2 regions of the Thalassospira sp. CH_XMU1458 genome follow, and region 2 is predicted to be linked to the other one. Evidence: riboswitches for the same ligand, from Rfam matches in the RefSeq annotation. Region 2 holds a riboswitch; the other holds the start of a gene.
The links. A riboswitch is a leader RNA that binds a small molecule or an ion and turns the genes downstream of it on or off. The one in region 2 is predicted to bind glycine.
Positions count from the first base shown of each region.

Region 1: it holds a riboswitch for glycine, as region 2 does, so the genes downstream of both, gcvT (glycine cleavage system aminomethyltransferase GcvT) here and WBY09_RS14940 (L-serine ammonia-lyase) in region 2, are expected to answer to the same signal.

Region 1 covers NZ_JAYMDW010000001.1:912,329-928,169, reverse strand. The annotation lists gene WBY09_RS04180 (protein phosphatase CheZ) at 1-264, opposite strand, end outside; gene gcvPB (aminomethyl-transferring glycine dehydrogenase subunit GcvPB) at 467-1,963, opposite strand; gene gcvPA (aminomethyl-transferring glycine dehydrogenase subunit GcvPA) at 1,960-3,315, opposite strand; gene gcvH (glycine cleavage system protein GcvH) at 3,319-3,690, opposite strand; gene gcvT (glycine cleavage system aminomethyltransferase GcvT) at 3,765-4,877, opposite strand; glycine riboswitch at 4,937-5,044, opposite strand; glycine riboswitch at 5,048-5,146, opposite strand; gene WBY09_RS04155 (hypothetical protein) at 5,250-5,807, opposite strand; gene ispH (4-hydroxy-3-methylbut-2-enyl diphosphate reductase) at 6,064-7,011, shown strand; gene WBY09_RS04145 (homoserine kinase) at 7,057-8,025, shown strand; gene rnhA (ribonuclease HI) at 8,051-8,500, shown strand; gene WBY09_RS04135 (putative bifunctional diguanylate cyclase/phosphodiesterase) at 8,769-11,129, shown strand; gene WBY09_RS04130 (protein meaA) at 11,213-13,270, opposite strand; gene ccrA (crotonyl-CoA carboxylase/reductase) at 13,562-14,842, shown strand; gene WBY09_RS04120 (acyl-CoA dehydrogenase family protein) at 15,004-15,841, shown strand, end outside.
Region 2 covers NZ_JAYMDW010000003.1:189,328-205,168, forward strand. The annotation lists gene WBY09_RS14925 (S41 family peptidase) at 1-327, opposite strand, end outside; gene WBY09_RS14930 (murein hydrolase activator EnvC family protein) at 324-1,667, opposite strand; gene gpmI (2,3-bisphosphoglycerate-independent phosphoglycerate mutase) at 1,657-3,249, opposite strand; glycine riboswitch at 3,523-3,628, shown strand; gene WBY09_RS14940 (L-serine ammonia-lyase) at 3,822-5,261, shown strand; gene WBY09_RS14945 (dihydrofolate reductase family protein) at 5,424-5,957, shown strand; gene fabG (3-oxoacyl-ACP reductase FabG) at 6,040-6,819, opposite strand; gene WBY09_RS14955 (phosphotransferase enzyme family protein) at 7,069-8,070, shown strand; gene WBY09_RS14960 (aspartate aminotransferase family protein) at 8,067-9,401, shown strand; gene WBY09_RS14965 (DeoR/GlpR family DNA-binding transcription regulator) at 9,425-10,198, opposite strand; gene WBY09_RS14970 (methyl-accepting chemotaxis protein) at 10,252-12,060, opposite strand; gene WBY09_RS14975 (methyl-accepting chemotaxis protein) at 12,265-14,028, opposite strand; gene rlmH (23S rRNA (pseudouridine(1915)-N(3))-methyltransferase RlmH) at 14,243-14,701, opposite strand; gene rsfS (ribosome silencing factor) at 14,782-15,171, opposite strand; gene WBY09_RS14990 (nicotinate-nucleotide adenylyltransferase) at 15,227-15,835, opposite strand; gene WBY09_RS14995 (glutamate-5-semialdehyde dehydrogenase) at 15,832-15,841, opposite strand, start outside.

The DNA of each region.
Region 1 (15,841 bases), on a different contig from region 2:
AACACCACCGGCTGCCACCGCCTGACGCAGTTGTGAAACTTCACCACGCAGGGCTCTGATTTCATCAAGAACAGCCTGGGTAATACCGGATGTTTCCGGGGCATTCGTCGCTGCCGGCAAGGATGCCTGCATCGGTTCCCCTGCCCCCATGCCGCTTTCCAGCGTCGGGTCAAAAAAGGAGTCAGACCAATCCTCAACAACACCACCGGTGCGTTCTTTAAGACGACGTTCGGCAGTGAATACTTTTTGCACGCGACGAGACATAACTGACTTTAACCCTCCGGAACGGACATGCGTCCGATCACTAAATCCCCAAACGCACCTTTTTGACGGCGTTCATTACTATTACGGCAAGTATAAGGGTGCAGATTGCGACAAGTCCAATGGGTTTCAAGTCCAAGTCTTTGAAAAAGAACACCCCGGCCAAAAGACCGGGGTGCTCCAAAAGGTCAGGTTGCGTTGGTTATCAAGCTGTTTCAGGCTTCCAGCGCAAAACCGGCTTACGGGCAGCCGCCGTTTCATCAAGGCGTCTGCGCGGGGTCAGGTACGGTGCATTCTTGAAGAATTCTGCATCGCCCGACTCGGCCTTGGCCACAAGCGACAGAATCGCATCACAGAACTGATCGATCGATTCCTTGGTTTCGGTCTCGGTCGGTTCGATCAGCAACGCCCCATGAACCACCAGCGGGAAATACATCGTCATCGGGTGGAACCCTTCGTCGATGATTGCCTTGGCCAGATCCAGCGTCGAAACACCGGTATCTTTCAGGAAGCCGTCGTCAAACAGGGCTTCATGCATGCAATAGCCCGGGAAGGCCACACTGAGCTTGTCCTTAAGACGCGCCAGCAAATAGTTGGCATTCAGAACCGCATCACCCGATGCCTGACGCAGGCCATCTGCACCATGGCTTTTCATATAGGTCAGGGCACGAATGAACATCCCCATCTGACCATGGAAGCCCTTCAGACGGCCAAACGGCTTCATGCCGTCTTCTTCGTCTGCGGTTTCGACCAGATGGAAACCCTCACCCTTTTTCACGACATACGGGATCGGGGCAAACGGTGCCAGTGCCTCGGAAAAGACAACGGGTCCTGAACCCGGTCCACCGCCGCCATGCGGGGTCGAGAACGTCTTGTGCAGGTTGATATGCATGGCATCAATGCCAAGGTCTGCCGGGCGCACCCGACCGACAATGGCGTTGAAGTTCGCACCATCACAATAGAAGTAACCACCCGCTTCATGCACCAGATCGGCAATCTTGCGCACATCGCGTTCAAACAGACCGCAGGTGTTCGGGTTGGTCAGCATGATGCCAGCCACATCGTCGCCAAGCTTGGCTTCAAACGCCGCCAGATCAACCCGGCCATCTTCGGTCGCCGGGATCGAATCAACTGTAAAGCCACAGGCGGCTGCGGTTGCCGGGTTGGTCCCGTGGGCTGATTCCGGCACCAGAACACGACGACGGTTTTCACCGCGTGCATCAAGGGCCGCGCGAATGGCCATCATGCCGCAAAGCTCGCCCTGCGCACCCGCTGCCGGGGACATGGAAACCGCCGGCATGCCGGTCAGGACTAGAAGCCAATGCGCACACTGATCAATCAGTTCCAGCGCACCCTGAACGGTGCTTTCGGGCTGCATCGGATGCAGATCGGCAAGACCGGGCAGACGGGCGACTTTTTCGTTCAGGCGCGGGTTATGCTTCATCGTACACGAACCAAGCGGGAAGAAACCGGCATCAATGCCGTAGTTCTTTTGCGACAGGCGCGTGAAGTGACGCACGACTTGCGGCTCCGAAAGCCCCGGAAGACCAACGTCGCTATCACGGTCAAGACCGCCAAGGCGCGATTTGGTGCCCTTTGGTTCCGGCAAATCAACGCCGGTTCGGCCGGGCTGGCCCTGCTCGAAAATCAGCTGTTCTTCAAGAACAAGTCCACGGTTGCCGGTATGGGTTGTAAAGGTCATGCCAGCGCCTCCTTCAATGCGGACGCAAGGGCCGCGATATCCTCGTCCGTGTTGGTTTCGGTGACCGCAACCAACAGGTAGTTATCCAGATCCGAACGGTTCGGATACAGGCGCGACAGCGGCACACCGGCAAGGACGCCCTTGGCAACCAGTGCTTCAACCACTTCGGCGGCCGGCTTGGAAAGCTTCACGGTGAATTCGTTAAAGAAGCTGTCATTGACCACAGATGCGCCTTCAACGGCGTCAATCGCATCGGCTGCCTTGCAGGCATTTTCATGGTTCAAAGTCGCCAGACGGCGATAACCATCTTCACCCAGCAGGCTCATATGCACCGTAAAGGCCAACGAACACAGGCCCGAGTTGGTGCAGATGTTCGAGGTCGCCTTTTCACGGCGGATATGCTGTTCGCGGGTCGACAGCGTCAGAACAAAGCCACGTTTGCCGTCCTGATCGACCGTTTCACCACACAGGCGGCCCGGCATCTGACGCACGAGCTTTTGCGTGGTGGCAAACAGGCCAACATACGGCCCACCATAATTCAGCGCATTACCGATCGACTGGCCTTCGCCGCAAACGATGTCTGCGCCAAAGCTGCCCGGTGATTTCACTGCACCAAACGCCACCGCCTCGGTAAAGACCACCACCAGAAGCGCACCCTTGGCATGGCAAAGATCGGCCAACTGGGTGTGATCCTGAATGCGGCCAAAGACGTCCGGGTACTGCACCACAACGCAAGCCGTCTGATCATCAATCAGATCGTTGAGTTCTTCGGCAGTTGCCTGATGTTCCGGATGCCCATCACGTCCGGCAACTTCGGTGTCGCTATACTGGCAATAGGTTTCGGTCACTTCGCGGTAATGCGGATGCAAACCACCCGAAAGAACTGCCTTCTTGCGACGGGTCGCACGGCAGGCCATCAGCACCGCTTCGGCACAGGATGTCGCACCATCCCACATCGACGCGTTGGCAACATCCATCCCGGTGATCGAGGCAACCTGGGTCTGGAATTCAAACAGGTATTGCAACGTGCCTTGCGCGATTTCCGGCTGATACGGGGTATAGGCGGTCAGAAACTCACCGCGCTGGATCACGTAATCAACCGTCGCCGGAACATGGTGGCGATAGGCACCGGCACCCAGGAAACTGGGCACGCTTGATGCGCCCATGTTTTTGGCGGCCAAGGCCATCATATCGCGTTCGACCTGCATTTCGCCAAGGTGGGATGGCAAATCAACAGGTGCATCAAGCAACGCGCCGTCCGGCACATCACAGTAAAGTTCATCAACCGATGATGCCCCGATGGTATCAAGCATCGCAGCACGATCAGCGCGTGTCAGTGGGAGATAACGCATGTTTTAAAGGCCTTCGACGAAGTCTTTGTAGGCAGCTTCATCCATCAGCTCATCAAGCTGGGATTCATCGGTCAGTGTCATTCTAAAGAACCAGCCATCCGATTCCGGGGCTTCATTGACCAGTGCAGGATTGTCATCGAGCTCTTCGTTAACCTCGACAATTTCACCATCGAGCGGGGCGTAAACGTCGCTGGCGGCCTTGACCGATTCAACAACTGCGGCGTCGCCATCCTTGGTCAGTTTCTTGCCAACTTCCGGCAGCTCGACATAGACGATATCGCCCAGCGACTGCTGCGCGTAATCGGTAATGCCAACGGTTGCCACACCGTCTTCAAGCTCGATCCATTCATGTTCCTGCGAAAATTTCTTAGTCATCTTCCATTGTCCCTGTTGATCAATTCAGTGCCAATGCAGCGTAGCGCCGCTCTCTCTATGATAAATTCTGGTTCTCAACCGCGGAAATAACGATGCGGCGCGAACGGAAGTTCGACCACCTCGGCCGGGCGCGCCTTGCCACGCACCATAAGATCGACCTTGGTACCCGGTTCGGCAAATTCAATTGCGACATACCCCATGGCAATCGGGCCATCGACGGTCGGGCCAAACCCGCCCGATGTAATCTCGCCGATTTCTTCGCCATCCGCGTTCAAAATCTGGGTGTGTTCGCGTGCAGGTGCCTTGCCTTCGGGCTTGATGCCGACACGTTTGCGATCCGCACCGTGTTCAAGCTGATCAAGGATCACATCCGCGCCCTTGAAACCACCCTCGGCCCGGCGACGTTTATTAATGATCCAGTTCAGATCCCCTTCAACCGGGGTCGTGGTGGTATCAATGTCGTTACCATACAGGCAAAGACCTGCTTCGAGGCGCAGTGAATCACGTGCACCAAGGCCAATCGCCTCGACCTCTTCCTCGGCCAACAGCTTGCGTGCAAGCGCCTCGGCATCGGCGTTGGGTACAGATATCTCAAAGCCGTCTTCGCCAGTGTAACCCGAACGGGTGACAAAGCACGGACTGCCAGCGATGTCGACTTCGGCAAAGCTCATGAATTTCAGATCGGCAACCGATGGTGCAAAGCGTGCCAGAACCTTGGCCGCGTCCGGGCCCTGAAGCGCCAGAAGCGCGCGGTCATCGATTTCTTCAAGCGATACACCATCGCCAAGGTTGGCACGCATGTGAACGATATCATCGTCCTTGCAGGCCGCATTGATCACCAGAAACAGGCTGTCACCCGCATTGGTAATCATCAGATCATCAAGGATCGTGCCGTCGTCCTGGGTAAACGCGGAATAGCGGGTGCGACCGGGTTTGAGGATGGCGATATCACCGGGCACAAGCTTTTCAAGCTCCGCCACGCGGTTCTCGCCGGTCAAACGCACCTGCCCCATATGGGACACATCAAACAGGCCTGCCTTCGCACGGGTATGAAGATGTTCGCCCTTCACACCAAGCGGATATTGCACAGGCATGGCATAGCCAGCGAACGGCACCATTTTGGCACCGAGTTCCACATGCAAATCATAAAGGGCAGTTTTTAGAAGTTCGGATTCTTGATCCGCCATCAGGTTCTCCAGGACAATCGTTGCGAAATATAGCCGACCAGTGGCCAACCACATTCCCCCTCTGTCTTTGGAGCCTGAAAGAATCACATCCGGGGTAGGAAGCCGGTCTGCTTACATCTTCGGCGAGGTGTTCCTGATCAGAAATTCAGGTCACCTGCTTTCCAGAGTCCCATCTCCACGCGGTCCTGTTGCCTGAGAGTTTCCGGGGTGGTTGCTCCTTCGGCGTCCGCTCATCCGATAAGGACTGCGGCCTCTCCCACGTGCATCATTTGGGTATGTTTCTGTTATACGGGTTTCCGCGCAAACCGACCAGCCCCTATTTTTCGGGCACGATCGGCCTGCCGCGTCTCAGATGACCAAACCCGAATAAAATCAATCGGTTCCGAAGCGGCGATTATACTCAAGTTGGTCCGCGCTCAGCTGGAAACCAAGATAGATTTCGTAATCCGGACCGGTCCAGACATCGTCCAGCGGCACCGACAGGGTCACCTGTTCGTCCCGGATGCGTGCCATGTTCAGATTGTCGGCAAACGCCATATTAACGTCAAACACCGACTTCTGAATGAAGGTGCCGTTCGGGTCGCGCAGGGCGACGAAATATTTAAATTGAACGTTGCGGTTCTGGGCTGCCGGTCCAAGCTCGGCGGTAATGATCGGGCTGATGATGACATCAAGTTCCTTGTCATCAAGGTCATAGCCGCAATCACCGAGGTATCCGGTAAATTCGGCTTCGACGATCACATCGGTCAGGTCACGGCCAGCACCACTGAACTGGACAAGTTTTGCCGTATCCTTTGGCAGATAGGCCGCCGGACAAACCGGGACCGGCTGTTCTTCGAACGGGTTGCCACCGCCGCATGCGCTTAGCAATCCACCAAGCGAGACCATACCCAATGCATAAACGCGCCGAAGTCCGTTACCGATTGTCATCCAAGCCTCTATCAAACCAAATGTTTTCGGGCCGCATCGCGACGACCGGCCCGCGCGCAGTCTATTCTGTCGCGGATGTCGGCACAACCCGCTTCAAAGGCCTTGGGCCGTGTAAAACGTCAAAAATTCGGCCAACCCGCACCGACCATTTACCCCAGAGTCATTGCACCGCATGATCAGGCAGGTTATGTAACGTGAATGTTTGAAAAATGCGTCGGCAACGCCCGCACGCAATTGGGAAAGCCGGACCTGTATCATGTCTGACAAAGCCAGCCTTCGGATCGTTCTTGCCAATCCGCGCGGTTTCTGCGCGGGGGTTGATCGCGCCATCGAGATCGTCGAAAAGGCACTCGAAAAATATGGCGCACCGGTCTATGTCCGCCACGAAATCGTGCATAACAAATTCGTGGTCAATCGCCTGCGCGATATGGGTGCCGTTTTCGTTGACGAACTTGATGCCGTTCCCGATGGCGTGCCGGTGATCTTTTCGGCCCATGGTGTCCCGAAATCCGTGCCCGAGGCGGCCGAAACCCGCAAACTTGAATATCTTGATGCGACCTGCCCGCTGGTCTCCAAAGTCCATCGCGGGGCGGAACGCCATCACGCCGATGGCAAACATATTCTTCTGATTGGTCACGCTGGTCATCCCGAAGTCATCGGCACGATGGGCCAGTTGCCGCCCGGCAGCATGACCCTGGTCGAGACCGAGGAAGACGCCGAAACCATCGAAATCAGCGATCCGGAAAATCTGGCCTTCGTGACCCAGACGACCTTGTCACTTGATGACACCGCCAAGATCATTGAAATCCTGCAACGGCGTTTCCCGTCAATCGCGGTGCCGAAAAAGGAAGATATCTGCTACGCCACGACCAACCGCCAGCATGCGGTCAAACTGATCGCGGAAAAGGCCGATGCCATTCTGGTCCTTGGCGCGCCGAACTCTTCGAACTCCAACCGCCTGGTCGAAGTCGCCAAGCGCGAAGGCTGCACACGGTCGGTTCTGGTCGAACGGGCAAAGGATATCGACTGGTCCAAGCTTGACGGTATTTCAAGCCTTGGCATCACGGCCGGCGCATCCGCGCCCGAAATCCTGGTCGAGGAAGTCATTGATGCCTGCCGCGAACGCTTTGACGTGACGGTCGAAACAATCACGCTGACCAACGAGAATGTCACCTTCAAACTGCCGCGTCAGCTTGCCAGCTAGGTCTGCGGACATGCTTATTTTCAGCTCAGGACGACGATAGAACTCATGGCCGTCTATACCGACGTTTCAGACGAAGATATTTCCCGCTTTGTGGCCGAATACGATATCGGTGACGTGGTGTCGTTCAAGGGGATCGCAGAAGGCGTCGAAAACACCAATTTCCTGCTTCAGACGACCAAGGCTCCTTATATCCTGACCCTGTATGAGAAGCGGGTAAATCCCGATGATTTGCCCTTCTATCTTGGCCTGATGGATCACTTGTCGGCCAAGGGACTGAATTGCCCGACCCCGATCCACGGCAAGGACGGTGTTGCCCTGCGACGCCTTTGTGGTCGCCCGGCTGCCATCACGTCTTTCCTGCAGGGCATGTCGCCCAGGCGCATTCAACCCCATCACTGTGCCGGGGTTGGCGCCGCACTGGCAGAGTTGCACTCAGCCGGTCAGGACTTCGAAATGCATCTGCCAAATGCGCTGAGCATCAAGGGATGGCGTTCGCTTTTTGACAGCTGCGCTGAACATGCCGACGATGTCGAACCCGGCCTTGGCAAGATGATTGGCGAAGAGCTCGCATTTCTTGAAGAAAACTGGCCGCACGCCCTTCCAAAAGGGGTCATTCATGCGGACCTGTTCCCCGATAACGTCTTCTTCTTTCCAAACAAGGAAGCCGTTTCCGGGCTGATTGACTTCTATTTCGCGTGCAATGACCTGTTTTGCTACGACGTTGCCATCTGCATGAATGCCTGGTGCTTTGAACCAGACAACAGCTTCAATGTAACCAAGGCCAAAAACCTTCTGTCGCATTACAGCAAGGTCCGTCCGCTTTCGGACGTCGAAAAGGCCGCCCTGCCCATTCTGGCGCGCGGCGCAAGTCTTCGGTTCCTTCTGACACGGCTGTATGACTGGGTGAATACACCCAAGGATGCGCTGGTCACCCCGAAGAACCCGCGCGAATACATCAACAAATTGCGGTTCCACCAACGTGTGGAAAACGCAACAGCCTATGGCCTGGATTAGGCACAAAGGCGGGGAACACGACAATATGACTTCAAGTAACGGTGACGATAACCGCGTCGAGATTTACACGGACGGCGCGTGCAGCGGCAATCCCGGCCCCGGTGGCTGGGGCGCTATTTTGCGCTTCAAGGGTGTCGAAAAGGAAATGTCGGGCGGCGATCCGGAAACCACCAACAATCGTATGGAAATGATGGCGGCCATCAGTGCGCTGGAAGCCCTGAAACGTCCCTGTGTCATCGATATCTACACCGACAGCAGCTATGTCCGCGACGGCATTACCAAATGGATTTTCGGCTGGCAGAAACGTGGCTGGAAAACCGCCGATAAAAAGCCGGTCAAGAATGTGGAACTATGGCAACGTTTGCTCCAAGCCCTTGAACCGCATAAGGTCGAGTGGCACTGGGTCAAGGGTCATGCCGGTCACCCGGAAAACGAAAGATGCGACGAATTGGCCCGCCAAGCCGTGCCCCGATAACGAATTTTTCGCGGTTATCGGGAAAACCGCTTGAAGCTGAGGGACTTCGCTACAAGATAAATAGCTTTGCTGGCTTGTGTCAGATAATTGAATGTTTAACGAAATCAAACTTGCGTTTTCATCAAGTTGCGGTTTGACTTGAGACTAATTCAAGGGGGTGTTGGCACCCATACAAAGGTCGAGTACATTATATTCGACTAGCCTAAAGTGGGTGTCAGGGAGAGAACGCTTGTCACGCGGATCGTACGGGTTTTTACAACGAAAGTCCTTGAGCAGTCGGCTGCTGTTTATCGCATTGCCGCTGGTTTCGCTGTTCTCGCTCGCGCTTTTCATCGTCTTTGGCTATGTCAGCTACAAGGTGCTGCGCGACGACCTGAATGGCAAAGTCGAACAGACCGCCGACATCAACGCCCGCGTTCTGGCCACACCTTTCTGGTATCTCGACGTCGATAATATTGAATCTGCCCTAAACGCCATGGCGCGCGATCGCGACATCGTTGCCGTGCAGGCACTGGGCGCAGACGGCACCGAATTTGCCCATACCGGCGTATCGCAATCCGAATTGACCGACACGCTTCGACTTTCGCGCCGTGTCTATTTCGAACGCAACAACGTCCGCCATGACGTTGGCGAACTGGTGATTTACTTCACCGACGCCCGCGTTCAGGATTTGCTGTTCCGCCGTATTGCGATCGACATGATCCTGTTCGGGCTTTTGATCTCGGTCGTGGCCGCAAGCCTTCTGATCGCCAACAAACGCTCGATCAAGGAACCACTCAACCGATTGCTGCATTCCATTCGAATGACCAAGCACGGCCGTCTGCGCCGTCCGGTGGAATGGAACAGCTCGGACGAACTCGGGCTTCTGATCCGCGAATATAATGAAATGGTCGCCCTTCAGGGGCAGGCGCAGGAAGAAGCCCAGCGCAAACAGGCCCTGCTGGAAGCAACCCTTCACAATATCGGTCAGGGCATCTGTCTGTTCGATCAGGACCTGAACCTGATGGTCTGGAACGAACGCTATATCGAATTGCTGAACCTGCCGCGCGATCTGGTCAAGGAAGGCACCCCGCTTTCCGATATCCTGCGCTATAACGGCGAACGCGGCGAATACGGCGATGTCAGCATTCAGGCACTGATTTCCGACCGCGTTGCGATTGCCCGGCGTCGTGAACCCTATCGCATGGAACGGACCCGCCCGAATGGTCGTGTCATTCAGGTTGATCACAACCCGATGCCGGGCGGCGGTTACGTTGCGACCTACACCGATATTACCGAACGTAAACAGACCGAAGCCCGCATGCGTCACCTTGCGGTCCATGACGTTCTGACCAGCCTGCCGAACCGCACCCTGTTCCTTGACCGCCTGCGTCAGGCGCTGCTGTCGGCCCGTCGTTTCCAGCGCGGCGTGACGGTTCTGTTTGTCGACCTTGACCGGTTCAAGGATATCAACGACCACTTCGGCCACGATGTTGGCGATCTGATGATCCAGGAAATGGGGCAGCGTCTGTCGCGTATCATCCGGGATTCGGATACCGCCGCCCGCCTTGGTGGCGATGAATTCGCAATCATCCAGACCGATGTCCAGAACATCGAAGACACCATCGCCCTTGCCCAACGCATCATTGACGAGCTGTGCCAGCCATTTGATTGCCGCGGCATCCGCCTGCATTCGACCGCCAGTGTCGGTATCACCCTGTTCCCGGAAGACGGCGAAAACCCCGAACAGCTGGTCAAGAACGCCGATATGGCGATGTATGCCGCCAAGGCCGAAGGGCGCAATAATTACCGCTTCTTCCTGCCGTCGATGCACGAACGGGTCAAGGAACGCAAAACCATCGAGGAAGATCTGCGCAACGCGCTCGAACACGATCAACTCGAACTTTACTATCAGCCGAAAATCGATTGCCGCACCGAACGCGTCGTCGGTGCCGAGGCGCTTGTACGCTGGCATCACCCGGAACGCGGCCTGATCCTGCCCGGCGAATTCATTTCCGTTGCCGAGGAATGCGGCCTGATCAACCGTCTGGGTGCATGGGTTCTTGAAAAGGCCTGCCGTCAGACACGCATCTGGCGCGACTCATCACTTTCCGATCTTCGGATTGCCGTCAACCTGTCCCCGGCACAGTTCCAGGATGCCGAACTGGTTGATAGTGTGACCAAGATCGTCAAGGAAACTGCCCTGCCGCATGGCACGCTGGAACTTGAAATCACCGAATCCATTCTGATGAACAACCCGGAAAAGGCCGTCTCGACGCTCAAGGAACTCAAGGAACTTGGTGTTCTGATCGCGATTGATGATTTTGGCACCGGCTATTCGTCGCTGAACTATCTCAAACGTTTCCCGGTGACCTCGATCAAGATCGACCGATCCTTCGTGAACGACATTCATGTCGATGTCGATGACAAGGCGATTGTCGATGCCGTCATCGGCCTTGGCCACAGCCTTAACCTCGAAGTCGTTGCCGAGGGCGTGGAAGAAGTCGAACAGCTTGTCTATCTGCAGGAAAAGGGCTGCGACTTTATCCAGGGCTTCCTGTTCTCCAAACCACTGCCCGCCTCGACCTTTGAAAGCTGGGTCAACGAGCGCCATGGCACCGAACAGGAAACTGTTTCAGCCAAGTCCTGATCCGGGCACATCCAAAAAGAACCGGTCGCACCCGTTGTTGGGTCCGACCGTTTTTTTGTCAGATGGTTCTGCCCGCATGGACGTTAATAAAGCGCTGCATCCCCATGCGCATCGCTGGCACCATTTGATGAAACCGCTGTTTTGTCAGATGACTTGCGATCCACAAGATCAACAATCTCGGAAATCACCTTGGCCAACTGATAATCCTTGGGGGTATAGACCGCGGAAACGCCCATCTGGCGCAGCACCAGCATATCAGATTCCGGGATAATCCCGCCGACAACGACCGGAATATGACCGGCCCCTTGGGCACGCAGCCCGTTGACCACTTCACGCACCAGCGGCACATGCGACCCGGACAGGATCGAAAGACCGATGACATGCGCGCCGTCTTCGATGGCATTGCGCACCAGCTCCTCTGGCGTCCAGCGTATGCCTTCATACAAAACCTCGATCCCGGCTTCGCCCGCCTTGACCGCAATCTGTTCGGCGCCGTTGGAATGACCATCCAGACCCGGCTTGCCGACCAGCATCTTCATACGTTCGCCAAGCTTGTCGGAAACCTCATCAACGCGTTTGCGCAAATCCTGAAGGTTTTCGGCATCCCCGGTCACGATCATCGATGTAATCCCGGTCGGCGCACGGTATTCGCCAAACACGTCGCGCAGGGTTTCCGACCACTCGCCGGTGGTGACCCCGGCATGGGCGCAGGCAATGGAACTTTCCATGATGTTGCGACCTTCGCTGGCGGCTGACTTCAAATCGGTCAGCGTGGCATCGACTTCGGCCTGATTGCGCTCTGACCGCCAGGCTTTAAGTTTTTCGATCTGGTCCTGTTCGGCCATGTCATCGACGGTCAGGATCGACTTTTCCCCCGATGTCAGCGGCGAAGGTTCGGTTTCGGTAAAGGCGTTTACACCGATCACCTTTGTCAGCCCGCTTTCGATATCGGCCAGACGCAGCGCGTTGGACCGCACCAGTTCCTGTTTCATATAGCCGCGATCAACTGCGGCAATCGCCCCGCCCATCTCATCAATCTTTGCAAGTTCTGCCCGCGCACCTTCCTTAAGCGCGCCGACCTTGCGTTCAATCGCCGGGTTGCCATCAAACAGGTCTTCATATTCCAGAAGATCGGTTTCATAGGCCATGATCTGTTGCAGGCGCAGCGACCATTGCTGATCCCATGGACGCGGAAGGCCAAGGGCCTCGTTCCAGGCGGGCAACTGCACGGCGCGCGCCCGCGCATTCTTTGACAGAACCACTGCCAGCATCTCGATCAGAATACGATAGACGTTATTTTCGGGTTGCTGTTCGGTCAGGCCCAACGAGTTGACCTGAACGCCATAGCGGAACCGGCGATATTTGGCGTCTTCGATGCAGTAACGATCACGGGTGATTTCATCCCAAAGTTCGCAGAATGCCCGCATCTTGCAGATTTCAGTAACAAAGCGAATCCCGGCATTCACAAAGAACGAAATGCGACCGACCACCTTGGCAAAGTCCTCTTCGGGCACCTGACCCGAATCGCGCACCGCATCCAGAACCGCAATCGCCGTTGCCAGCGCATAGGCCAGCTCCTGCTCGGCCGTCGCCCCGGCTTCCTGCAGATGGTAGGAGCACACATTCATCGGGTTCCATTTCGGAACCTCGCGATAGGTAAAGGCCGCGACATCCGTAATCAGCTTAAGGCTGGGCGCTGGCGGAAAAATATACGTCCCGCGTGACAGATATTCCTTGATGATGTCGTTCTGGGTCGTGCCCTGCAGGCTGGCGCGCGCGGTGCCCTGCTTTTCGGCCACCGCAATATAAAGCGACAAAAGCCAGGCGGCTGGTGCGTTGATCGTCATCGACGTGTTCATCTGATCAAGCGGGATACCGTCAAACAACGTCATCATGTCACCCAGATGGGACACCGGAACGCCGACCTTGCCGACTTCGCCGCGTGCCAGAACATGGTCAGAATCATACCCCGTCTGGGTCGGCAGATCGAAGGCCACCGAAAGCCCGGTCTGCCCCTTTGCCAGGTTCTGACGATATAGCGCATTCGATGCCTGTGCGGAGCTGTGCCCGGCATAGGTCCGGATCAGCCACGGGCGATCGCGTTCCGGCTTTGCTGCGTTGCGCTTGTTTTCCATCGACATCGCGACCTCTTGTATTTTTATTACTCAATGTCTTTACGATAATTACGCCTGAACGTTATTAAATTATCTACTAGACATCACTTGGGTAATTATATAACAATTTGTGCAACGCGATAAAAGCGAAAACAAATATCGCCCAGGTTATCCTTGCTGAAATTCCGCAGGAAACCGGGAGATGCCCGGGGAAAATAAAATAAATTCCGTGGCTTGGAGGATCCGTCGACCGCAACGCAGCATTGGTAATTTAATTACCCTGCAAACCGGATCGACCCCGAACAAGGAGTGAAGGCCATGAATACGTCTGCTGAAGTGCTGCCTTTCCGTGGCGGTCAGGAAGAAAAAGATCTTTATGAAATTGGCGAAATCCCGCCATTGGGCCATGTGCCAAAGAATATGTATGCATGGGCGATTCGCGAAGAACGCCATGGCGAGCCCGATACGGCCATGCAGTGCGAAGTTTTGCCGGTGACCCAACCCGACAGCCATGAAGTGCTTGTTCTCGTGATGGCGGCCGGGGTGAACTATAACGGTGTCTGGGCATCCCTTGGCAAACCGATCTCGGTCTTCAACGTCCATGATTGCCCGTTCCACATTGCCGGATCGGATGCATCGGGCATCGTCTGGGCGGTTGGATCGAAAGTCACCCGTTGGAAAGTCGGCGACGAAGTGGTCATTCACTGCAACCAGGATGACGGCGACGACGAAGAATGTAACGGCGGCGATCCGATGCTGTCCCCGACCCAGCGCATCTGGGGCTATGAAACACCGGACGGATCCTTCGCGCAGTTCACCTGTGTTCAGGCACAGCAGCTCATGCCGCGTCCCAAACATCTGACCTGGGAAGAAAGTGCGTGCTACACGCTGACCCTTGCCACCGCTTATCGCATGCTGTTTGGCCATCGTCCGCACATCCTGCGTCCGGGGCACAATGTTCTGGTCTGGGGCGCATCGGGTGGTTTGGGCTCGATGGCGATCCAGCTGATTACAACGGCCGGGGCCAACGCGATTGGTGTCATTTCCGATGAAACAAAGCGCGACTTTGTTCTGGGACTGGGTGCCAAGGCCGTGATCAACCGCAAGGATTTCAATTGCTGGGGACAGCTTCCCACCGTCAACGGCCCGGAATTTGGCGATTACATGAAAGAAGTCCGCAAATTCGGCAAGGCGATCTGGGACATCACCGGCAAGGGCAATGACGTCGACATCGTCTTTGAACATCCCGGCGAACAGACCTTCCCGGTATCGTGCAACGTTGTAAAACGCGGCGGCATGGTTGTGTTCTGTGCCGGCACCACCGGCTTTAACCTGACCTTTGATGCGCGCTTTGTCTGGATGCGCCAAAAACGTATTCAGGGCAGCCACTTCGCCAACCTGAAACAGGCGGCGCAGGCCAACAAGCTCGTGATCGAACGCCGTCTGGATCCGAGCATGTCTGAAGTGTTCAGTTGGGAAGACATTCCGCGCGCTCACATGAAGATGATGCGCAACGAACACAAACCCGGCAACATGGCCGTTCTGGTGCAGGCAAAGCGCCCGGGCATGCGCACCCTTGAAGAAGCAGTCGAAGGCTAGTCCCACATTAATCTTCGACTGATAGCTGGCACCCCGAGCGCATTCTCGCCCGATCTGCGCATGGGGTGCCACCACCCTTGATGCTTTGATGCACTCATAACTGATCCGCGCAATCGCCCCACAAGATTGCACGACGAGGACCTGATCCGAGGACCCGAAGAATGACGAACAACGCCCTTTTGCCTGACCTCGAACGTTTGTGCGATGACGCCCTTGCGGCACTCAGCCCGGTTTATGATGCGGCCGAATATGCGCTGCGGACAGCTGTAACGGTCGATGGCCGGGTTAATGCCGATGCCTTTGATGACAACCAGTTTGCCGCACACGGCTTTGCCTGGTTTACCACCTATGTCACCGCCCTTGGCCAGATGAAGGCATGGGCAAATCGCCTTAAGGACCAGGGCAAATTCGGCAATCTCGAACAACTGATCCTGCAATCGGCGTTTGGGGAATATCTGGCGCAGATCATCGGTGGCATTCCGATGTCACAGGGCGAGATCATCCGTCTTTCGACCCTTGGCGTTTCTGATGACCTGATTGCATCCCTTGCCGCCAACCCATCGGTCGCGACCCTTGCACGTGGTGGCAATTCCGATGCCGCACGCCGGGCGATTGCCGCTGAAATCGAAGACAGCCTTGATACCGGTCGCTTTGGCGAAACCGGTCTTGAAGACGAAACCCTTGATATGGTGCGCGATCAGTTCCGCCGCTTTGTCGAGGAAAAGGTATCGCCGCATGCCCATGGCTGGCACGAACGTGACGAGCTGATCCCGATTGAAATCGTCAATGAAATGTCCGAACTCGGCGTTTTCGGCCTGACCATCCCCGAAGAATTCGGCGGCCTTGGCATGGGCAAAACCGCGATGTGCGTTGTCACCGAGGAACTATCACGTGGCTATATCGGTGTCGGGTCGCTTGGGACACGTTCTGAAATTGCCGCCGAACTGATCCGCCTTGGCGGAACCGACGCGCAAAAGGAACATTACCTGCCCAAACTGG
Region 2 (15,841 bases):
AAAGCCGTCTTCCATGGTGACTTCGATGCCAAGACCACCGAATTCGCCGCGGGTATCGACCTGCATTTCCTCGAAATTATCCATGTTGAGATACGAGGAATGCGGATCAAGCGATGTCAGCATGCCGTTGATGGCCGCTTCGATCAGTTTTTTGTCATCGACTTCTTCGACATATTTGCTTTTGACCTGTTCGAACACATCGCCAAACAGGTTGAGCAGCCGATAGGTCTCAGCCGAGGAGGTTGAAGATTGCGCCAAAACTGGCGACGCAAGGCCGATAGTCATGCCGGTCGCGAGTGCGAGTACTGCCAATCGTGAGGTTTTCATCCACTTACCTTGCCGTTTTTCGAGGCCAGCCATGGAAGCGGATTGATTGCTTCCCCGTTCTGGCGCATCTCCAGATATAGTTTTGGCGAAGTTTCACCCATAATACCAACAGGTTCGCCCGCCAATAGATATTGTCCTACCACACTGTCCAGCCGATCAAAACCGGCGATAAGGCTATGGTATCCTTCGCCGTGTTCGATAATCAAGAGCCGGCCATACCCGCGGAACGGGCCGGCAAAGACAACTTTGCCGTCAAAAGGTGAGACAACCTGCGCATTTGCGCGTGTGCTGATCTCAATTCCCTTGGATCTGTTTACGGTCAAGCCATCCGGGCCGCGTGATTTTTCACCAAAAAGTGTAACCACTTTACCACTGGCGGGCATGCGGAGGTTGCCTTGTGCCAGTGTGATCGAACTGCCAACAGCGAATTCTTCGTCACTTGTGTCGGTGCCACCGGTCTTGCCCGCATCAGATTTGCTTTCGGGCGGCGGTGGCGGTGTGTTTTTGGCAATTGTTGTCGCACCAAGCGTGTCTGCATCCGGTTCGGTACGTGTCGCAACACGAACTTCCGGACGGGCGCGCGGGCGTGGCAGCCCTTCGGCACGATTTTCCAGATTGCGCAAAAGTTCGCCCAGCGATTTGGCTTCATCGGCAAGCAGACTTACCGCCTTGGCGGCTTCTTCGGCTTCGGCCTCTGTCTGGGCGCGCAGGCGGCGCTTTTCATCCAGAAGGGCGGCAAGGGATGCGCGTTCTTGTTGTAATTCCTGGGTGGCAGCGGCCAATTCGCTGCGGCGATTGCGAATATCTTCGCGCAGTGTGGCAATCTCGCCCAGTTCCTTGCGCAGATCGCGGGCGTGCTGTTCGACACCGGGCAGGGCGGCCTTAAGCAACACTGCCGAACGCAACGTATCCTGCGGCGATGTTGGCAGGGCAATGACCGCTTCGGGCGGGGTGGTCGACAGGCGCTGCAGGGCCATCAGGATACGGGCATATTGCCCGGCCTTGTCTTCAAGGCTGGTGGCCGCGACCTTTTCACGTGCTTCAAGCGTTTCGAGCTGATCTTCCAGTTCGGTCAGCGTCGTTTCAAGGCGCTGGGTGCGTCTGGCGACAGATATCGCCTCGGACTGAAGGGCTTGTTCCTCGGTCCAGAGCTCCCGTGATTTGCGTGACAGGAACTCTTCCTGTTTTTGCTGTTCGGAAAGCTGGTTTTCAAGTTGATCAAGTTGCTGATCAACCTTTTGCAGCGATTGGGCAAAAGAAGGCGCAGCCCCGCCTGCAGCAAAAACCGCAAAAGCGATCAGCGCAGGCAGGGCGATCTCATAAGCTAACTTAGCTCGCAAGAAGCGCGTCATTCTGTTTCAGGCCCTTAAGCAAGGGTTTACCAGTCATTTCCGCCGGTTGCGGCACGCCAAGCAATTGCAGCAAGGTCGGTGCGACATCGGCCAAACGACCATTTTCCAATGTTACCCCTTCCGGACCGTTAACAAGGATGGTCGGAACGAGATTAAGTGTATGTGCCGTGTGCGGTTCGCCGGTTTCCGGATCGACCATCACTTCGCAGTTGCCGTGATCGGCGGTAACAAAGGCAACGCCGCCGACCGACTTGATCGCGTCAATTACCTTGCCAAGGCAGGTATCAACCGCCTCGGCGGCCTTCATCGCGGCTTCAAGGATGCCGCTATGGCCGACCATGTCCGGGTTGGCAAAGTTCAGGATGATGGTATCGTATTTTTCCGACTTGATGGCGGCGGCCAGTTTTTCAGTCACTTCCGGTGCCGACATTTCCGGCTGCAGGTCATAGGTCGCGACTTTGGGGGAGGCGACCAGAATGCGGTCCTCGCCCTCGAATACCTGTTCTTCGCCGCCGTTAAAGAAGAACGACACATGCGGGTATTTCTCGGTCTCGGCGATGCGAAGCTGCTTCATACCCGCCTTGGAAACCACTTCGCCAAAGATATTTGGCAGGGTCTGCGGCGGATAGATCGCATCCATATATTTCGCATGTTCGGACGAATATTCGACCATCCCGGCCTGAACGGCGAACTTGACTGGCGTGCCGCGATCAAAGCCATCAAATTCCGGTGCGCAAAGGGCTGCAAGGATTTCACGTGCGCGATCCGCCCGGAAATTGGTCATCAGAAGGCCGTCGCCATCCTTCATGCCGTCATAATCGCCAATCACGGTCGGCAGAACAAATTCATCGGTCGTACCGGCTTCATACGAGTTGGCAATCGCGGCCTCCGCACTATCAGCACTGCGGCCATCGGCGTAATTCTTGCCCTGAACCATGGTGAAATAGGCCTGGCTTACGCGTTCCCAACGGTTGTCGCGGTCCATGGCGTAATAACGGCCGGTGACGGTGGCGATTTCAACATCGGCATCACCGATCAGGGCGCGGAATTTCTCAAGGAACTTGGCGGCACTTTTCGGTGCGGTATCACGGCCATCAAGATAGGCGTGAATTTTTACCGGCACACCGGCACTCGCAATGATCTTGGCCAGGGCCGCCATGTGGGCCTGATGGGAATGCACCCCGCCTTCGGACAGAAGACCCGCGATATGGCAAACGCCCTTGGAATCGGAAAGTTTGGCGATGATCTTTTTGACGGTGTCGGTATCGGCGATGCTGCCGGTTTTGACGGCCTCGTCAATTTTCGGCAGTTCCTGCATGACCACACGGCCAGCACCCAGGTTCATGTGACCGACTTCCGAGTTGCCCATCTGACCTTCGGGCAGGCCGACATCCAGACCGCAGGCCTTGAGGAACCCGGTCGGATTGTTGGCGTAAAGGTCATCCCAGACAGGCGTGTTGGCAAGGGCGACAGCGTTGTCCTTGCTTTCTTCGCGATAACCCCAGCCGTCCAGAATGCACAGCACCACAGGGCGCGGGCGCTTTACGGAATTCGATACAGTCACGTTCATAAACCCCACAGATAAAGGAAAAGGCTGAATGTCCCGTAAATATGGTGACTTACGGGCTCTTTCGCCATCAATCCCGCCATGCGGACAGGGTGGGTCAGTCTTCGCACACGACAGGTACATCAATTACCCGGGCAATTTAGCACGATTACCGTTGCTTAACAGCATCTGCCGCAGAAAATTTTGCAGATGCAAACCAGTTCTTTTGACAGTGTCTAAAGACGCAGATAGTGTTCAATCTGACGGTGAACCTCTGAGGTGGCAGAAATGTTATCTCGCACCGTGACGGGAGAGTTCGGATATCATGCGATTTGCATGATGTGCGGCGCCGAAGGAGCAATGCCTCATAAACACTCTCAGGCAGATGGACCGTCACGGAAGAGGCTCTGGAGAGAGAAACCAAAAAGCGCCTGGGAGAAAGCGCTGGTCAGGTTTCCACCGAAGGATGAACGCCCCAAGCCGATCTTGATCGGGCAGGGCGGATAATCTCAGGTCAAGGGACAGAGGGGGCAAAAACACCGGTTCGTAAACAGCGCGAAAACAAGCGCGTTATTGAGCCGTGAAGGAGGCCCTTGATGACAAATCCCGCGACCGATCCATCTTCGGGATCGCAAAAGAAATCCCAACATGACGTCAACCTGTCGGTTGTTGACCTTTACACGATTGGTATCGGTCCTTCGAGTTCGCATACGGTTGGCCCGATGCGCGCGGGGTATCGTTTCTGCCTTGAGCTTGAGGCGCGCAATCTTTTGCAAAAGACCGGCAGTATTGTGGTTGATCTTTATGGATCGCTTGCCCTGACCGGCAAGGGGCACGCAACCGATACCGCGGTGATCATGGGCCTGAATGGCAAGCGCCCGCGCAATATCGATCCTGATGATATCGTGCCGACTGTGAAGGCGATTGATGAAACCAGCCAGTTGCAGCTTTACGGGCAGTATCCGGTTGCCTTTAACCGCGATACCAATCTGGTGTTTCATTTCACCGAAACCCTGCCGCAGCATCCCAATGGCATGCGCATTACCGCCTTTGATCACGATGGGGTGAAAATCCATACCCAGGAATATTTTTCGGTCGGGGGTGGCTTTATCGTATCCAGTGACGATCACGGTGCGGAATATTCCGGCGATAACATCACCTTGCCATTTCCGTTTTCGTCCGCCGATGAGCTGATGGAAATCTGCAAGCGCGAAGGCCGCTCCATCGCGGAAATCATGATGGAGAACGAGCAAAGCTGGCGCAGCTCTGATGAAACCATCGCTTTTGTTGATCGCGTTCATGACGCGATGATGAACTGCATTGACCGCGGCATCCGCACTGACGGTATCTTGCCCGGTGGCCTGAATGTCAAACGCCGGGCATCGAACCTTTACAAGGAACTGACCGAAAAGCCCGAAGCTGGCTTGCGTGATCCGTTGACGGTGATTGACTGGGTCAATCTGTATGCCCTTGCCGTCAACGAAGAAAATGCCGCAGGCGGGCGGGTTGTCACCGCACCAACAAACGGGGCGGCAGGCGTTATTCCCGCCGTTCTGCGTTATTACGAAAAGTTCGGTGCCAACGCCAATCAGCACAAAATTCGTGAATTCCTTCTGACCGCGGCGGCCATCGGGTCGATCTATAAAAAACGCGCCTCAATATCCGCGGCCGAAGTTGGCTGTCAGGGCGAGGTCGGTGTTGCCTGTTCAATGGCGGCCGGTGCGCTGTGTGCGGTGCTGGGCGGAACGCCCGAACAGGTCGAAAACGCTGCCGAGATCGGAATGGAACATAACCTTGGCCTGACCTGCGATCCGATTGGCGGTCTGGTGCAGGTTCCCTGCATCGAACGCAACACCATGGGCGCGGTCAAGGCGATCAATGCGGCACGTCTGGCATTGCGCGGTGACGGCCAGCATACCGTGTCGCTTGATAAGGTGATCGAGACCATGCGCCAGACGGGACTCGACATGCAAAGCAAGTACAAGGAAACCAGCCAGGGCGGTCTTGCGGTCAATGTCAACGTGGTCGAGTGTTGATCCCAACTCTTAAGAATAGGGCAGAAAACCGGGCTTTTTGGCATTTGAAATGTAAATTAGACGGTTTTCTGCTTTTGTTTCTTGCGACTTGCGGTTGGTGTTTTGCTATGATTTGCCGACTAAAAATAGGGGCAAAGACCCCAATATCGGTTGGACATAGATATGAGCAAAAAACTGTTCCGCATTTACATCGCGGTCAGTCTGGATGGCTTCATTGCGCGTGCCAATGGTGCGGTGGACTGGTTGGGGGAATATGACCCGGCCGAGTTCGGCTTTGATGACTTTCTGGACTCCGTCGGTACGCTGATCATCGGGCGAAACACCTTTGATCAGGTGATGGAATTTGGCGACTGGCCCTATGAGGCCCGCCGCACAATCGTTCTGACTTCACGCGAACTGCCCAAAGATAGGCCTGCCAACACAGAGGCCTATGGCGGCAGTATCATCGAACTGGTCGATCAATTGCGCGACCGGCGGTCGGCGGATGGCGACATCTGGGTCGTCGGCGGGGGCAGCGTGGTCACACAGTTCCTGTTTGGCGGTTTCGCCGATCAGCTTGATATCTTTACCATCCCGGAAGTGCTGGGTTCCGGTATTTCATTGTTCGGGCGTGACGCCGGGGGGATCAAACCCCGTCTTCTGGCGTCCGAACGGTACAATTCCGGCGTCGTGCGCAGCCAGTACGGTTTGGCGTAAGCCCGAAAACAAACAAGCCCGCATCTGGTGAACCGGATGCGGGCTTTGTGTTCCTGTGCCGTTTTTGGCGCAGGATGAAGGCTTAAATCTCTTCAAGTGCCTCAAGCGATTCTGGCAGGATTTGACCGCCATCGACCACGATTTGCTGGCCGGTGATATAGGCCGCTTCATCGGATGCAAAGAACAGGGCGGCGTTGGCGATATCCTCGACACTGCCCAGACGTTTCAGCGGGATCGAGTTCGCCATCGAGCACAGATAATCCTCGCCAAGATCGGCCAGGCCCTCTGTCATGATATTGCCGGGCATGACGGCATTGATCGTCGTGTTATAGCGCGACAATTCCATGGCGGCCGTCTTGATAAAGCCAAGCTGTCCGGCCTTTGACGCACCATAGTGCGACCATCCCGGATAGCCGGTGACAGGCCCGGTGATCGAGGACGTGATCACCACGCGCCCCTTGCCGCTTTTCTCGAAATAGGGAATGCAGGCCTTCACGCACAGGAAGCTGCTTTTAAGGTTGGTCGACATGACCTGATCCCAGTCATCCGCCGTCATATCGACCATCTTGACCTGTGGAAATATGCCGGCATTGGCGCACAGGATGTCAATCCCGCCAAAGGTTTTGGCCGTGTAGTCGGCAAGCGCGCTTACCTGATCGAAATCCGAGACATCACACAGGAACATGTCGGCGGTGCCCCCGGCGGCCTTGATTTCATCCACCGTCGCGGCCGCGTCCTTTTCGGTGCGGGCGGCGATCATGACCTTTGCGCCCTTGCTGGCAAATACCTTGGCGATACCCTTGCCAATGCCCTTTGAGCCACCGGTGACGATGACGCTTTTGCCGGAAATCGAAGTCAGCATGGTCGATCCTTTCGTGAAGTCATTGGGCAATGCGCCAGCTTTGCGGTGTGCTGCGGATTGCCGGTTCCCTGATTGTGCGCTGAGTTATGTTTTCTTGATGATTGGTCGAAATATTCCGTGATGCAACAAAAAATGTTGCAAGTTACACATTTTGTGCCGCATTATTCACAAAATGGTACTGAGACGGTCCTGAAACGGCGCACAACATCCGCTTCGAGGCGGTCACGAAACAACGACAGGAGGCATCAATTGGGCGGCATTTACGATGACAACATGATTGATGTGCTTAAGGCTGGGGCCGTATCGGTCCTGCCCGGTTGGGGTATGGGGCCGGATACCGATGTGTCGCTTCTGACCGTTTCGGAAAATGCGACCTTTTTGGCAACCGATCCAAATAGCGGTGCAAAACTGATCCTGCGCGTTCATCGGCCGGGCTATCACACGCGTGCGGAAATCGAGTCTGAACTCGCCTGGATAAACGCCCTTCGGGCCAGTGACATCGTCGACACACCCGAGCCACGCATGCGCAGCGACGGATCACTGGTTGCCGAGTTTGATCAGGGCGGGGTCAGTCGCCATGTGGTCGCGTTTGATTTTATGCGTGGTGCCGAACCCTCCGCTGATGAGGCACTGGTTGATGGATTTTTCAAGTTGGGCGCGATCAGTGCGCGCCTGCATGGTCATGCGCGGCAATGGACCCGATCGGTTAATTTTGTGCGCAAAAGCTGGACGTTCGATACCACCCTTGGCGCCAATCCGCATTGGGGGGATTGGCGGGACGCACAGGGCCTTGATGACGATGGTCTGGCGTTGCTTGAACGTCTATGCAGCCATCTTGATCAGAAGCTTGCGTCCTTCGGGATGGGCAATGATCGCTATGGTCTGATCCACGCCGATTTGCGTCTGGCAAACCTTCTGGTCGATGGCGACCGGCTGGGTGTGATTGATTTCGATGACTGCGGGTTTGGCTGGTTTGGCTATGATTTTGCCGCTGCGATCAGCTTTATCGAGCTTGATCCGATTGTCCCGGCACTGAAAGAAGCATGGATTGAGGGATACCGGACCGTAGCCCCGTTTTCGGCCAGTGACGCGGCGATGCTTGATAGCTTTGTTATGCTGCGTCGCCTGCTTTTGACCGCTTGGATTGCCAGCCACCCGGAAACACCGACCGCGCAGGAAATGGGCACGGGCTTTACCGCCGGGACCCTGCAAATGGCGCAGGATTATCTGACAGCCGAGAGTACGAAATGAAGCCTGTGCGCCCCATCCTTGATATGAACGCCTATGATGGCAAAACGTCTTTCAGGCGGACCAACATGGGCGATGACCTTTTGTCGCGCCGCACCCGGAACTTTGGCGCGGCATCGGTTCTGTTTTACCGCGATCCGATTGAAATGGTGTCGGGATCAGGCTGCTGGATGACGGCGGCGGATGGCACCAGCTATCTGGATTTCTATAACAATGTGCCCTCGGTCGGGCATTGCCATCCGCGTGTGGTCGCGGCTATGGCGGATCAGGCCGCCAAGCTTAATATCAACAGTCGTTATCTGCATCAGACGACCGAGGAATATCTCGATCGTCTGAAGGCGACATTTCCGAATTACCTTGAAAATATCGTCCTGACCTGTAGCGGCAGCGAGGCCAATGACCTTGCTCTGCGCATTGCACAGCGTGCGACGGGTGCCAGTGGTTTTATCGTGACTGAGTCCGCCTATCACGGCAACACGGCGGCGGTGACGGACATTTCGCCATCGGCGTTGAAACGTGGCCAATTGCCTGATCACGTGATTGCCATTCCGGCCCCCAGCAAGCTTACATACGGCGATGATATTGCCGCTGGTTTTGCCGATGAGGTCAATAAGGCCGCACTGGTTTTGCAAGATCGCGGTTATGGCGTTGCGGCCCTGATCGCCGATAGCATTTTTTCCAGTGACGGTGTGTTTTCCAACCCGCGCGGTTTCTTGCGTCTTGCGGTCGCGATTGTGCATCGGGCAGGCGGGCTGTTTATTGCCGATGAAGTGCAGCCGGGTTTTGGCAGAACCGGTGATGCCTTCTGGGGCTTTGCCCGACACGATGTCGAACCCGATATCGTCAGCATGGGTAAACCGATGGGCAATGGTTTTCCGATGGCGGGCATTGCCGTGCGGCCGGAATTGCTCAGCGCCTTTTGCGACGATGTCGGATATTTCAACACCTTTGCCGCAAGCCCGGTGGCATCGGCGACGGGGCTGGCCGTTTTGAATGTCATCCGCGATGAAAACCTTCAGACCAATGCGGCCCTTTGTGGCAAATCACTGCGTGAAGGGTTGCTGCATCTGGCTGATATTGATGGCCGTATCAGCGATGTGCGCGGGGCTGGGTTGTTTATCGGTGTTGACCTGTCACCCGATGGCGATCCTGCCAACCCCAGCGGGCAACTGGTCAGTGACATCATTAATGCCATGCGCGAGAACCGGGTTCTGATCGGGGCGGCCGGGAAATACGGCCAGACATTGAAAATTCGCCCGCCGCTTTGCCTGAAATCGTCCGAGGTCGATTTCTTTATCGAGGCGCTGGCGAAGTCGCTACGCGCCTGTCGATAAGCGTCCGGACTGCGATTTAGGGATCAGGTGCGCGTCGCCGCCTTGACCATGCAGCCACCGGCACGGATGGTTTCATCAAGAACCCCCATCGGGCTCTCATCAGTGACCAGAACATCGACCGACGTCCAGTCGCAATAGCGCGCCGGGAAGGCCTGATTGAACTTGGTGTGGTCGGCAACGATCATGCTCCGCGTCGCGCGTTCCATCATGACGGAATAAACATCAGCCGCCTCGATCAAGGCGTCACTTGCCCCGTCACCGTCAAGGCCACTGGCCCCCAGTATTGCCCATTCCACCCGATAGTTTTCTAAAAACCGCACGGTCTGCGCGCCATGCATCGCACCTTCCTGTGCGTGATAAAGGCCGGGCGCCATGATCACCCGGATCGTCGGGTTGATGGCAAGTACGGTGGCAACGCCAAACGAATGGGTGATGACGGTGAGATCCGTCATGTTCACGGCCAATCGTTTGGCGACATGCACCGTGGTGGCCCCGGATCCGATCATGATATGGCGCGCACCGGCCAGAACCGGCACGGATTGTTTGGCGATGCTTTCGCGTTCGGCAATGTGAAGCTGATGGCGTTCATTCAGGCCCGGCTCGCTGGCCTGACGGCGGACAGCACCGCCATAGGTACGGTTGATCAGCCCTTGCGACGTCAATTCGTCAAAGTCGCGTCGAATGGTTTCATTTGAGACATTCAAACGTTCGGCCAGATCCGCGATCCGCAATGACGGTTCGAGGTCCAGTTCGCCAAGAATGCGTTGTTGTCGAAGGGATTTCTTGTTTGCTGCCATAACGCGATGATAGTGCCCGGACCATCATCGCGCCAGCCGTTTTAAGCAATCCGTCAATCGGAATTCAGCCCGTATCTACGGCAATGGGCGTGGTAGCTGCTGGCAAGTTCATCTGCGCCGATCAGATTGCCGGCTTCGTCCTTGTAGGTCAGATGATGTTCAATCGGCTGACCCTGCCAAAGCTTTTCAATCTCGGCCCGTTTCGGCGTCTTGCGGAAATCGGCGATGAAGTCGTTGATGGCGCAAAGCAACGGATAGGACGCCGGATCGGCTGCGACCGCCGCGACATAGAAGAACGGGTGTGGCAGGATCGGCTTGGGCAGAACTTCCAGACGACCATGCCAAGGGCTTTGCGGGTTCTTCGACGCCCAGTAAAACACCGGATGGTCGCCGGCAAAGGCATCAATCGCCCCGTCGGCAACCGCGTCATGTACGCGTGAAATATCGCCATAGGCGATCATGTTCGAAAGCTTGGCAATGCCACCGGGCTTGTTTTCATTATCCGCCCAGCGAAGACCGACATCTTCAAGCACGGCAAGGGCGGCGGGGTCATTAACCGTGCCCAGTACCTTCCCCTCTAGATCGGCAATGGTGTTGATTGATGTGTTGTCCGGTCGGCGGATCAGCGAAAAGTTCAGATAGGTGTAGGTATCTGAAAACGCGACGCCCTTATAAAAATCACTGGGCGGCAAGGCGCACCAGACAACATCGGCGGGCGGTTGTCCGGCCTTTTTGCCAACAAACAGAAGCTCGGTCAAAAGATCCCACGGATGTTCAATGAACTCGCACTCAACGCCGATGGATTTGGCAAAGGCCTCGGCATAGTCGATATCAATACCATGCAGCGGGCCACTTTTTCGCGGGCGGAACGATGCCCCGACCAGTGCCGGGTCAATCGCGATGCGGATTTTACCGCGCGCCTTGATGTCGGCAAGGCGGTCAAAGGCCGGATCTTCGGGAATGTAACTGGCGGCCAGAAACTGCGAAAGCTTGGTCGATACGTTTGCTGTATCGGTGGTGCAGTTTGACAGTTTGGCGATTTCTCCTGACGCCCAACTAACCTTGCTGCGTGTGCGGGCCGATGAGTCTTTGCTGGCATCGAGCAGTTCAAACACGACCTGATTGTGGCCGCTGATATGTTCAAGGCGTCCCGACATCTGGGCAAAGCGATCCTTAAGCCCACCAAGTGCCTCTTCAATTTCACCACCCAGGCTGTCAAGGTCATTGCCGATATTGCCCATGCTTTCGCGCAAGGATTTGGTGACATCGGACAGATCGATTAGATCGACGGCCTCGTTGGTACGTTGCATGGTGCTTTGTGCCAGATTGCCAACCTCCTTGGCCACCACAGCAAAGCCGCGGCCATGTTCACCGGCGCGGGCGGCCTCGATCGTGGCATTGAGGGCGAGCAACTTGATCCCCTTGCCGATATCTTCAATCGCACTCAGAACCTTTGCTGCACCTTCGGCCTTGGTTTCCAAGTCCTGACTGATCTTTTCAAGATCGCCACGAATGGCATCGGTTTTCGACGAGACCGTTGCGCGCGTACTTTCCTGCACATCGTTGGCCGTATGGGTGCTTTCTTCGATTTCGCGGCGTGTTTGTTCAAGACCGGTGCGCAGATTGTTGGATCGCACATCAATCTCGCGCATCAGGCTATCTTGGGTTTCGCCCGCTGTATTGGCGAATTTCAGAAGGTTTTCAATGTAATCAAGGGCCGTGGAAATACCGCGCATCAGCCCGTCAAGTTGGTCGGCTTGTGGTGGTGGGGTATCCGCCTGCATGGGCTGAGTGTCTGATGATTGTTGCGGCTCGTCCTGATCGACCAGGTCTGCACGCGGCGCCAAGATGGTTTCTTCCATTTTTCAAAGCCTCACCACTGCCACTGAATTTTGTGAATTTTTATTTCTTATAAGGAAACTCTATCGTCGGGTGGAAAATGTTGCAAGGCAGCATATTATGAAAGTTGATAACAGGTGTTGTGATGCCTTGAAGTTGCAATGCTTTTCGAATCTCGCAGGGCGTTTGGTGCCCGCACACCGGAACTTTGTGTTGCGTTGCAATGCCTAATGCTCGGCAATGCCGAACTTGCGGCAATGAGCGTGATAGAGGGTTGCCAGTTCATCCGCCCCGATCAGGTTTCCGGCCTCGTCCTTGTAGGTCAGGTGATGTTCAAGCGCCTGGCCCTGCCACAGTTTTTCGATGTCGGCGCGCGCAGACGTGCCACGGAATTCGGCAATGAATTCGTTGATCGCACACAGCAATTTCCAGGATGCCGGTTCGGCGGCCACGGCGGCAGTATAGTAATAAGGCAATGGCAGGATATTACCCGGCAGGACTTCAATACGGCCATGCCATGGGCTTTCCGGGTTATTTGCCGCCCAGTGGAAGATCGGCTGATCAACCGCAAAGGCATCAACGGCCCCGTCGGCCAAGGCATCATGCAGGCGTGTCTGGTCGCTATAGGCAATCAGGTTGGAAAGCTTGGCGATGCCGCCCGGCTTGCTTTCATTATCCGCCCAGCGCAGCCCCTGTTCTTCAAGAACCTGAAACGCCACCGGATCATTGATGATGCCCAACACCTTGCCATCAAGGTCCGAAAGGCGATTGATCGCCGTATTCCCGGCCCGCCGACAAAGCGCGAAGTTGAGGTATGTGTAGGTATCTGAATAAGCGACACCCTTGTAAAAGTCGCTGGGGGGCAGGGCGCTCCAGACCACATCGGCGGTCGGTGCGCCGGGCTTTGCGCCCACAAAAAGAAGCTCTGTCAGAAGATCCCAGGGATGTTCAACAAATTCACATTCAACGCCCAGCCATTTGGCAAGTGCCCTTGCGTAATCGGCATCAAGGCCGCGCAGCGGATCATTTGGCTTCAGGCGGAATGACAGCCCGACAAAGGCCGGTTCAATGGCGATGCGGATTTTGCCGCGCGCCTTGATATCGGCCAGTCGGTCATAGGTCGGATCATCATGCAGGTGATGGGACTTCAGAAACTGTGCAAGGTTGTCTTCCGCCAGTGCCGCATCCGAAAGGCTTGTGCTCAGCGCCTTGGTGTCATTATGCGCCCAGGTGACCTTGCCGCGTGTGCGGGCCGATGCATCCTTGCTGCCCGACAGTAATTCAAACACCACCTGATTGTGTTCGGAGATGTCAGATAGCCGTTCTGACATGTTGGCAAAGCGTTCCTGAAGGGTGGTCAGCGACGCTTCGATTTCATTGCCAAGGCTATCAAGGTCATTACCGATACTGGCCATGCTTTCGCGCAGCGCCTTGGTGACATCCGAAAGATCGATCAGATCGACCGCCTCGTGGGTGCGCTGCATGGTGCTTTGCGCCAGATTGCCGACTTCCTTGGCAACAACGGCAAATCCACGGCCATGATCACCTGCGCGCGCGGCCTCAATCGCGGCGTTAAGGGCCAAAAGCTTGATACCCTTGCCGATATCCTCAATCGCGCTCAGGACCTTGTTCGCACCTTCGGCCTTGGTTTCCAGTTCGGCGCTGATGCGTTCAAGGTCGGTTCGGATTGCGTCGGTCTTTGCGGCCACTGTGGCGCGGGTGGCTTCCTGAACGTCATGGGCAACAGATGTGCTGTTTTCGATCTCGCGCCCGGTATCATCCAGACCGGCACGCAGATTGTTTGACCGCACGTCGATTTCGCGCATCAGGCTGTCTTGGGTTTCGCCCGCCGTATTGGCAAATTCCAGAAGATGCTGGATGTAATCCAGTGCGGTGGAGATCCCGCGCATCAGGTCTTCGATGCCAGCATTGGTTTGGGCGACCTTGCGCGCAGTTTCGCCGTCCTGCGTAGCCAAAACAGTTTGTTCCATATTCAACGCCTTACCATTACCCAAGAGTCATTTTTTGATTTTGGGAATATTTTTTTCTTGTGGGGAATGTTAGCGACGCTGTTTGTATGTTGCAAGGCAGCATGGGCTAAAACGAGAAAATATCTTTATTTTCTCGGGCATAAGCTGAGCAACGGTATAGGGTGCCTTGCACTGCAGGTAGGGTCTGTCCCTATCTTTATGCCGCGATGCGGTATTACTCGCGGTGATAGGGATGGTTGGTCTGAATGGCGTGGGCGCGAAACAGCTGTTCGGCAATTAGGGCGCGGACCAGCATATGGGGCCATGTGGCCTTGCCCAGCGACCAAAGCGTATTGGCCCGTGATTTCAGGGCTGCGCCATGCCCGTCCGCCCCGCCAATGGCAAAGGCGATATTGCCGGCATATTGATCCATCCAGCCTTCAAGCTTTTGCGAAAACTCGATCGATCCATATTCCTTGCCGCGCTCATCGAGCGCGATCAGGAAGGCATTTTCCGGAATGACGCCAAGCAGGAGATCCGCTTCGCGGTCTTTAAGCTGATTGGGGGGGAGTTTCTTTTTTTCTTCGACTTCGCGCAGCACGAAGGGCCAGCGCAGTCGGGCAGCGTAATGGTCAAAAAGATCTTTCTCGGGGCCGGCTTTCATCCGTCCCACCGCAGCAAGGGTGATTTGCATGTCGTCGATCCAGACCGTTACGCAAGATACCTGTTTGGCGCCGTTACCCGCCTTGGGCAGGCGCCAAACAGCGCGGGCTGTTAGTACAGCCGCGCTGCCTGCTGTTTCAGAGCCGGGTTTTCAACGCCCCACATCTCTTCGATGTTGTAAAAGGCACGAACTTCCGGACGGAAAAGATGAACGATGACATCGCCCGTATCGACCAGAACCCAGTCACCCTGTTCCTTGCCTTCGGCCAATGCACGGCCCTGACCGGCATCCTTGATGGCTTCGACAAGGTGTTCAGCCATGGATGCGACCCGGCGCGATGACGAGCCGGTTGCGATGATCATGTGATCGGCAAGGGAGGTTTTATCGGTCAGATCAATGGTAACAAGGTCTTCGGCCTTGTCATCTTCGAGCGTTCTCTGGATCAGCGAAAGCATTTCGCCGGAGGTCAGAGTCTGTTTTGCGGTACCTATGGTCGCCACCTTAATGTTTCGCGCGAAGGCCGGACTTTACCGGCCAAATACATCGCTGCGATGCTTACACCTGCCATCTGCCTTCGGCGCGAATTGCGGTCGAAGAGGCCGGATGGCGCTTGATTGGCAGGTATACCCAGGCCGGAACATCCAGATCGGCCAGCAAACCCGCCCTGTCCATGGGAATGCGCCAGCGTTCCATACGGCGCGCGGCGGTCCCGGACAATGCCTTGTTAGAATACCCTTCACGGTCGAGAACCGCAATGGGAGCACGTAAAATCAACCTTTCCCACCATTTCCATTTATGGAACTGGGCCAGGTTGTCTGCTCCCATCAGCCAAACGAACTTTGTTCGGGTAAAACGGCGTTGCAAGGCTGCAAGAGTGTCGGCCGTATAGCGGGTTCCAAGCTCGGTTTCAATTGCAGAAACAACAATGCGGGGATGCTTTGCCATCATCAGTGCCGAATCAAAGCGGTCGGCAAGGTCCGCCATGCCGGTCGATGACTTAAGCGGGTTTTGCGGCGACACCAGCCACCAGACCGCATCAAGCTGTAGGCGTTTCAACGCTTCGAGCGATATATGAAGGTGACCTTCATGGGCGGGATTGAACGACCCGCCCAACAGGCCGACTCGTGGTGGGGCCGCATGTGATCTGGGGGCAGATGACGTCATGGACGG